Linked DNA regions of Thiosulfativibrio zosterae. The protein of the gene in region 1 binds, or shares a complex with, the protein of each later gene. Links are inferred from orthologs where the notes say so. Each region holds a gene or a part of one and is shown on either strand. Other genes may lie near its edges.

The links.
Region 2: the proteins of secA (region 1) and secY are in contact, whole or in part, in a crystal structure (PDB 3DIN), measured with the Thermotoga maritima proteins. The link is inferred for Thiosulfativibrio zosterae from one-to-one orthologs. Residues at the interface, in WP_004082002.1 of Thermotoga maritima: Glu261, Ala262, Arg263, Lys300, Ala301, Arg302, Thr303, Ile304, Ile305, Leu323, Tyr324, Asp325, Pro326, Val329, Ser330, Tyr333, Ile336, Lys340, Phe345, Val349, Glu363, Phe364, Tyr374, Ser375, Gly376, Gly377, Glu393, Ile395, Thr482, Ser483; in WP_004081795.1 of Thermotoga maritima: Glu108, Gly109, Glu110, Glu111, Ala236, Glu237, Arg238, Arg239, Ile240, Thr241, Ile242, Gln243, Tyr244, Ala245, Arg246, Arg247, Val248, Thr249, Gly250, Arg251, Arg252, Val253, Tyr254, Gly256, Ala257, Ser258, Thr259, Tyr260, Leu261, Pro262.

Annotation. Positions count from the first base shown.
Region 1 is NZ_AP021888.1:824,530-828,144, reverse strand. Bases 173-3,462 are described here. They hold secA (preprotein translocase subunit SecA), read right to left. Parts: upstream 3,118-3,462; coding sequence 373-3,117; downstream 173-372. Other genes in these bases: THMIRH_RS03500 (DciA family protein), read left to right, coding at 3,271-3,462; argJ (bifunctional glutamate N-acetyltransferase/amino-acid acetyltransferase ArgJ), read right to left, coding at 173-268. Also shown: more of argJ, read right to left, coding at 1-172; more of THMIRH_RS03500, read left to right, coding at 3,463-3,615. UniProt on the Escherichia coli protein: Required for protein export, interacts with the SecYEG preprotein conducting channel.
Region 2 is NZ_AP021888.1:584,886-588,077, reverse strand. What follows is about bases 326-3,192. They hold secY (preprotein translocase subunit SecY), read right to left. Parts: upstream 2,483-3,192; coding sequence 1,169-2,482; downstream 326-1,168. Other genes in these bases: rpsE (30S ribosomal protein S5), read right to left, coding at 3,109-3,192; rpmD (50S ribosomal protein L30), read right to left, coding at 2,919-3,107; rplO (50S ribosomal protein L15), read right to left, coding at 2,486-2,917; rpsM (30S ribosomal protein S13), read right to left, coding at 727-1,083; rpsK (30S ribosomal protein S11), read right to left, coding at 326-700. In the rest of the region: rpsD (30S ribosomal protein S4), read right to left, coding at 1-289; more of rpsK, read right to left, coding at 305-325. UniProt on the Escherichia coli protein: The central subunit of the protein translocation channel SecYEG. Consists of two halves formed by TMs 1-5 and 6-10.

The DNA.
Region 1 (3,615 bases):
CGGCATCTAACAAACCTTGTTTGCCAGTACCCGCATTAGCATTACCGCTGTTAATTAACAACGCACGCGGCGCATGCGTACTGAGATAGCGTTTTGCCAAAGTAACCGGAGCCGCGCAGAATTGATTCAATGTAAAAGTACCGGCTGTTAAGCTGCCTTCAACAAATTTCATGACCACGATATCGGTTTTACCTGGTTTTTTGATGCCCGCTTGTGTAGTGCCTAAATAAACACCAGAAATAGGATGATTGTTAACTGCCTGAACCATGATAAAGCCTCCTGAGCGGACGATAAATGCTAAAAATCCACCATAAGTTTCTAGGGCTTAGGGTGGATTTGAACGAAATGTTAAATCAAATTGTAAACCAAGTTTTAGCTTAATTTACCACAACATTGTTTATATTTTTTGCCTGAACCGCAAGGGCAAGGATCGTTACGTCCTACCTTAGGCTGTTCACGACGATAAGTTTCTGAGTCGGTGTCTGTCACCGATGACTCCACAACTTCTTCAACTTCTGCCGTCATTGCTGCTTGAATGCCTTGCGCTGCCGGATGACTTGCCTCTAGATGCTGTGGGCGTTCAGCATTTTGACGAGCTTCATAAGCCTCAACATCCTCAGGACTCTGAATTTGCACTCTTGAAAGCAATTGAATGGTTTCAAACATAACCTCGTGTAAGAAATCCTCAAACATTTTGGCGGACTGCTGACGATATTGCTGGAAAGGTTCTTGCTGTGCATAACCTTTTAAATGAATCCAACGACGCAAATAATCCATTTCCATCAAGTGTGCACGCCATTGCTGATCAATAGTACGCAACAACACTTCTTTTTCAAAATGATGGCGAGTTTTAACATCCACACCAGCCATCTTAGCCTGATAAAGAGCATCGGCTTCGGCGATCAGTTTTTCACGCAACTGCTCTTCGTACATGGATTTATCAGCATCCAACCAACCCTGAATATCTAAAGTTAAGCTAAATTCTTCTTCTAGGGCTTGGGTTAATCCAGCGACATTCCATTGCTCAACCAAACTGCCTTGTGGCACAAATCTGCCCATAATATCGGTTAATACTGCACTGCGAATCGAATCAATGGTTTCCCCCACTTCATCGGTATCCATCAGTTCATTACGCTGAGAGTAGACGACTTTGCGTTGTTCATTTGAAATATTATCAAACTTCAACAAATTGGCGCGCTCATCTTGATACATACGCTCGACTTGTTTTTGAGCGCGTTCAATGGACTTAGAAACCATTTTATGCTCAATTGGCTCATCAGAACGCATGCCCAATTTACGCATCATGTTTTTAACGCTCTCAGAGGCAAAGCGGCGCATTAAATCATCATCCAAAGACAAATAGAAACGCGTGGTGCCCACATCGCCTTGACGCCCCGAACGACCTCTTAATTGGTTATCGATACGACGCGACTCATGGCGCTCAGAACCTATTACCATCAAACCACCACATGACAAAACTTCCGCGTGGCGAGCTTTCCATTGTTCTTTTAACTCGGCAATCTTCTCAGGCGTTGGATCTTCGAGTGAGTCAATTTCCATCTCCAAGTTACCGCCGAGCACGATATCGGTTCCACGACCTGCCATGTTAGTGGCAATGGTGATTGCACCGGGACGACCTGCCTGGGCAATGACATAAGCCTCTTTCTCATGTTGTTTTGCATTCAAAACATTGTGTGGAATTTTTGCTTGGGTTAATAAACTCGACAACATTTCCGACATTTCAATCGAAGCCGTACCCACTAAGATGGGTTGTTTGGTTTCATGAATGGTTTTGATATCGCGAATAATGGCTGAAAATTTTCCTTCCATGTCCAAAAACACCAAATCGGGTAAATCATTACGCTGAGGGATTTTGTTAGGCGGAATAACCACAACTTCTAAGCTGTAAGTCGACAAAAACTCGCCGGCTTCTGTATCAGCAGTCCCTGTCATACCTGAAAGTTTTTCATACTGTCTGAAATAGTTTTGGAAAGTAATCGATGCATAGGTTTGGCTTTCTGGCTGAATGGTCAAGCCTTCTTTGGCTTCTACCGCTTGGTGCAAGCCATCTCCCCAACGGCGACCTTGCATTTTACGGCCGGTAAACTCATCAATGATGACCACTTCACCATCTTGCACGATATAAGCCGTGTTTTTCTCATAAAGCACATTGGCTCTTAAAGCCGCTAGAATGTGCTTCATGAGGCTGATATGTTCTAGGTCATATAAGGACTCGCCATCATTCAACAAACCAGCTTCAATCAATAGGGTTTCAAATTTTTCATAACCTTGATCGGTTAAATAAACCTGTTTATGCTTTTCATCAACCGTGTAGTCACCGGTTGAAGTTTTGGTTTCTTTATCTTCTTCGCCGCGTTCTAAATGCTGCACCAACGGATTAATACGGCGATAAATATCGGCTTTGTCTTCCGCTGGTCCAGAGATAATTAAAGGGGTTCTGGCTTCATCAATTAAAATAGAATCCACTTCATCAACTATGGCAAAATACTGGCCACGCATCACGCGCTCTTCAGGATAAATCGCCATATTGTCACGCAGATAGTCAAAACCAAATTCATTGTTGGTGCCGTAGGTAATATCCATGGCATAAGCTAATTGCTTTTCTTGGCTACTTTGGCCAGAAACAATAATGCCCGTGCTCAACCCTAAAAACTCAAACAGACGCCCCATCCATTCGCCATCACGCGCGGCCAGATAGTCGTTCACCGTTATCACATGCACGCCTTTTCCGGGTAAGGCATTTAAATAAGCTGCCAGAGTTGCCACCAGCGTTTTACCTTCACCCGTTCTCATTTCGGCAATATTGCCAAAATGCAGAGCCATCCCCCCAATCAACTGCACATCATAGTGACGCATACCTAACACGCGCTTACCCGCCTCACGAACCGTTGCAAAAGCAGGTACTAAAAGTTCATCTAAGGAAACACCACTGGCCAAGCTGGCTTGAAACTCTTGGGTTTTGGCTTTTAGGGCTTCATCAGACAGCATCTCATAGCTTGCTTCTAGCTCATTAATTTGTGCAACTCGTTTTGCGTACTGTTTTAATATACGGTCATTACGACTACCAAATAGCTTTTTGAAAAGATTAAATGCCATGTATCAAGGTTCCAAATATTTCGTCTAAAATAAGGACAGCGACTGATCTTACCAATCAGCAAACACCAAATATTGAGTTTTTGTGCTTTGCGCTAAAATGTGCAACACTGTAAAAAATGGAAAATATTCTAGCATACAACCACAGGCTTAAACATGAAATCACTCCTAAATCAATCTGGCCATGGATTAGCACACATTATGGAGCAAGCAGAGCTTTTTCAGGCACTGCTCAGCCTTGGACAATCTTGCCTATCTGAAAAGCTCAAACCCCATTTAATTGGGGTTGGATTTGAAGAAAACACTTTAATCTGCCAACTAGATGATAATTTGTGGAGCACCCAACTGCGATTTTTTGAGCCAGAATTGCTTAAAGAATATCAAACTCATTTCCCGCACTTAAGATTACAGCGAATCAAAATTCAAATATTGCCCATTGCAGAAAGGACTTTAATCAAGCCGCAAACCATGGAACGCCCAACGCTCAGTTGCGCAAATGAA
Region 2 (3,192 bases), 240 kb from region 1 along the record:
GGCTTTCAAGAATTTGCAACAAGTTAACACCAGTTGAACCCTTACGACGGTCAGCTTCTTTGTAATACAAACGGAATTTCTTTTCTAGTACACCGTAAATACGACGAACTTTTTGTTTTTCACGTAGCTGTAAACCATATTCGGTTACGCGCTTACGACCTGCCCCGTGCTGCCCAGGTAACTGATCAATCTTACACTTAGATTCGATGCTACGAACACCGCTTTTAAGAAATAGATCAGTACCTTCGCGACGAGATAGTTTACACTTTGGACCAATATATCTAGCCATGATTACCTCAGAATTTTATACGCGACGTTTTTTCGGTGGACGACAACCATTGTGTGGAATTGGCGTTACATCAGAAATCGATGTAATTTTAAAACCAACACTGTTAAGTCCTCTCACAGCTGAATCACGCCCTGGACCTGGTCCTTTGACCATGACATCCATATTTTTAACACCATATTCGGTAGCCAATTGACCTGCTTTTTCAGCAGCAACTTGAGCAGCAAATGGTGTACTTTTTCTTGAACCACGGAAACCACTTCCACCGGCAGTTGCCCAGCTTAGTGTGTTTCCAGTGCGATCAGTAATCGTAATAATGGTGTTGTTAAAAGTAGCATGAACATGCGCCACTGCATCAGTGACTACATGTCTATTCTTTTTCTTTACTGCAACACGCGAATTTGATTTTGCCATAACTTAATCTCGCAAATTAATGCTTATTATCTCTTGATTGGTTTTTTAGGACCCTTACGAGTACGAGCATTGGTTTTAGTTTTTTGTCCACGTACAGGAAGACTGCGACGGTGACGAATACCTCTGTAACAACCCATGTCCATCAAACGCTTGATGTTCATAGAAATGTCACGACGTAAATCACCTTCAATTTTATAGTTTGTGACTTCAGTACGAAGTGCTTCTAACTGATCTTCAGTTAGTTCGCGAACCTTAGTTACAGGGTTAATATTTGCAGCTGCACAAATCTTTTGTGCAGAAGTTTGACCAATACCAAAAATTGATCTTAAACCAATAACAATATGCTTGTTCGCTGGAATGTTTACGCCGGCAATACGAGCCATTTTGCGCTCCTTAACTATCCATCTTTCGAAAACGGGCAATTATACCCATAATCACAATAAATTACTAGAGATAATTCAAAAAGAATTATCTACCCTTTAGATTTGCTTTTTTCATCATCTTTTCGTATTGACCTGACTGCATATGCGTTTGAATTTGCGTCATGAAATCCATAACAACAATAACGATAATCAACAAGGAGGTTCCACCAAAATAGAAAGGAACATTCCAATACAAAATTAGAAACTCTGGTAACAAACACACCGCTGTAATATATACCGCACCCGCTAAAGTGAGGCGACCCATAATACTGTCAATCTTACGCGCAGTCTGTGGACCAGGACGCAAACCTTGAATCTGAGCACCAGATTTTTTTAAGTTATCTGCAATTTCATCAGGATTGAAAACAATCGCTGTATAAAAGAAGCAGAAGAATATAATTGCCATTGCATAAAATAATATATACAAAGGCTGACCAGGTGACATAGTTGTTGCTATATCTTTTAACCAACCTAAATTTTCAGCAGATCCAAACCAACCACCCAAAGTCGCAGGAAACAAAATAATACTTGATGCGAAGATAGGAGGAATAACGCCTGCCATATTTAATTTAAGTGGTAGATGACCTTCTTGACCACCATAGAACTTACGACCACGCATTTGCTGTGCGTAATGTATTGGAATTCTACGCTGACCTCTTTCTACAAATACAACAAAGGCGATTACTGCAAAAACCAAAGCTAATAAAATAAAAATGGTAATAGCATGTAAAGCACCTGAATTAACTTGTTCGAAAGTACCACCAAGAGCTGACGGTAATCCAGCAACAATACCAGCAAAAATAATTAAAGAAATACCGTTACCAATACCTCTTTCTGTAATTTGCTCACCTAACCACATTAAAAAGATTGTTCCACTGACCAGTGTTACAACTGCAATTAATTTGAACATAAATCCAGCTTGAACAACGACTGACATGCCATTTATGTTCTGCGATTCAAGCGCAATCGCCACACCTAATGCCTGAAAAGTTGCTAATACAACTGTTCCATAACGAGTATATTGGGTGATTTTACGACGACCTGCTTCACCATCTTTTTTAATCTGCTCTAAGGTTGGGGAAACCACCGTTAAAAGCTGCATAATGATAGATGCTGAAATATAGGGCATAATCCCTAAAGCCAGAATAGATAAACGTTGCAAGGCACCACCCGAAAACATGTTAAACATGTCAAGAATGGTACCTTTTTGTTGTTCAAACATTGCAGCCAGAGCAATTGGATCAATTAAAGGAACAGGAACATGAGTTCCTAATCTATAAATAATGAGAGCAGCAAGTACAAAAAATATTTTATTTTTTAACTCACCAGCTCCACTTGATACGCTTGCTTGACTCTTCATAAATTACTCGACTGAACCACCGGCTGCTAAAACAGCTGATTTAGCCGATTCTGTAATTCTCAAACCTGACAATTTTACTGCTTTTGTTAATTCGCCAGAATTGATTACCTTAACTTCTTTAATTGTGTCAGAAAAAAAATCTGCTGCTTTTAAAACGGCAACATCAATAATTTCAGCATCAATTTTAGACAAGGTATCTAAACGAATCTCTGCAACGCTTGCTGCTTTGCGTGACGTGAAACCAACTTTTGGTAGACGACGTTGTAAAGGCATTTGACCACCTTCAAAACCGATTCTTGGCATACCACCAGAACGAGACTTTTGTCCCTTGTGACCACGGCCACCCATCTTACCTAAGCCAGAACCTTGTCCACGACCTCTACGCTTATAGGCTTTTTTAGCGCCTTCAGCGGGTTGTAAAGTATTTAGTTGCATCTTATGCTTCCTCAACTTTTAACATATATGAAACTTTATTGATCATTCCACGATTTTCAGGAGTATCAATAACCGTTACAGTATGGTGCATTCTTCTAAGACCTAAACCCTTAACGCATGCTACATGCTTAGGAATACGACCAATAGAACTTTTAACCAAAGTAACACTTAATTTTTTTTGATCAGCCATCTTATTCACCTAAAATTTCAGCAACAGTTTTACCACGTTTTGCCGCGATTAGTTCTGGGCTGCTCATTCCAGTTAATGCATTTAC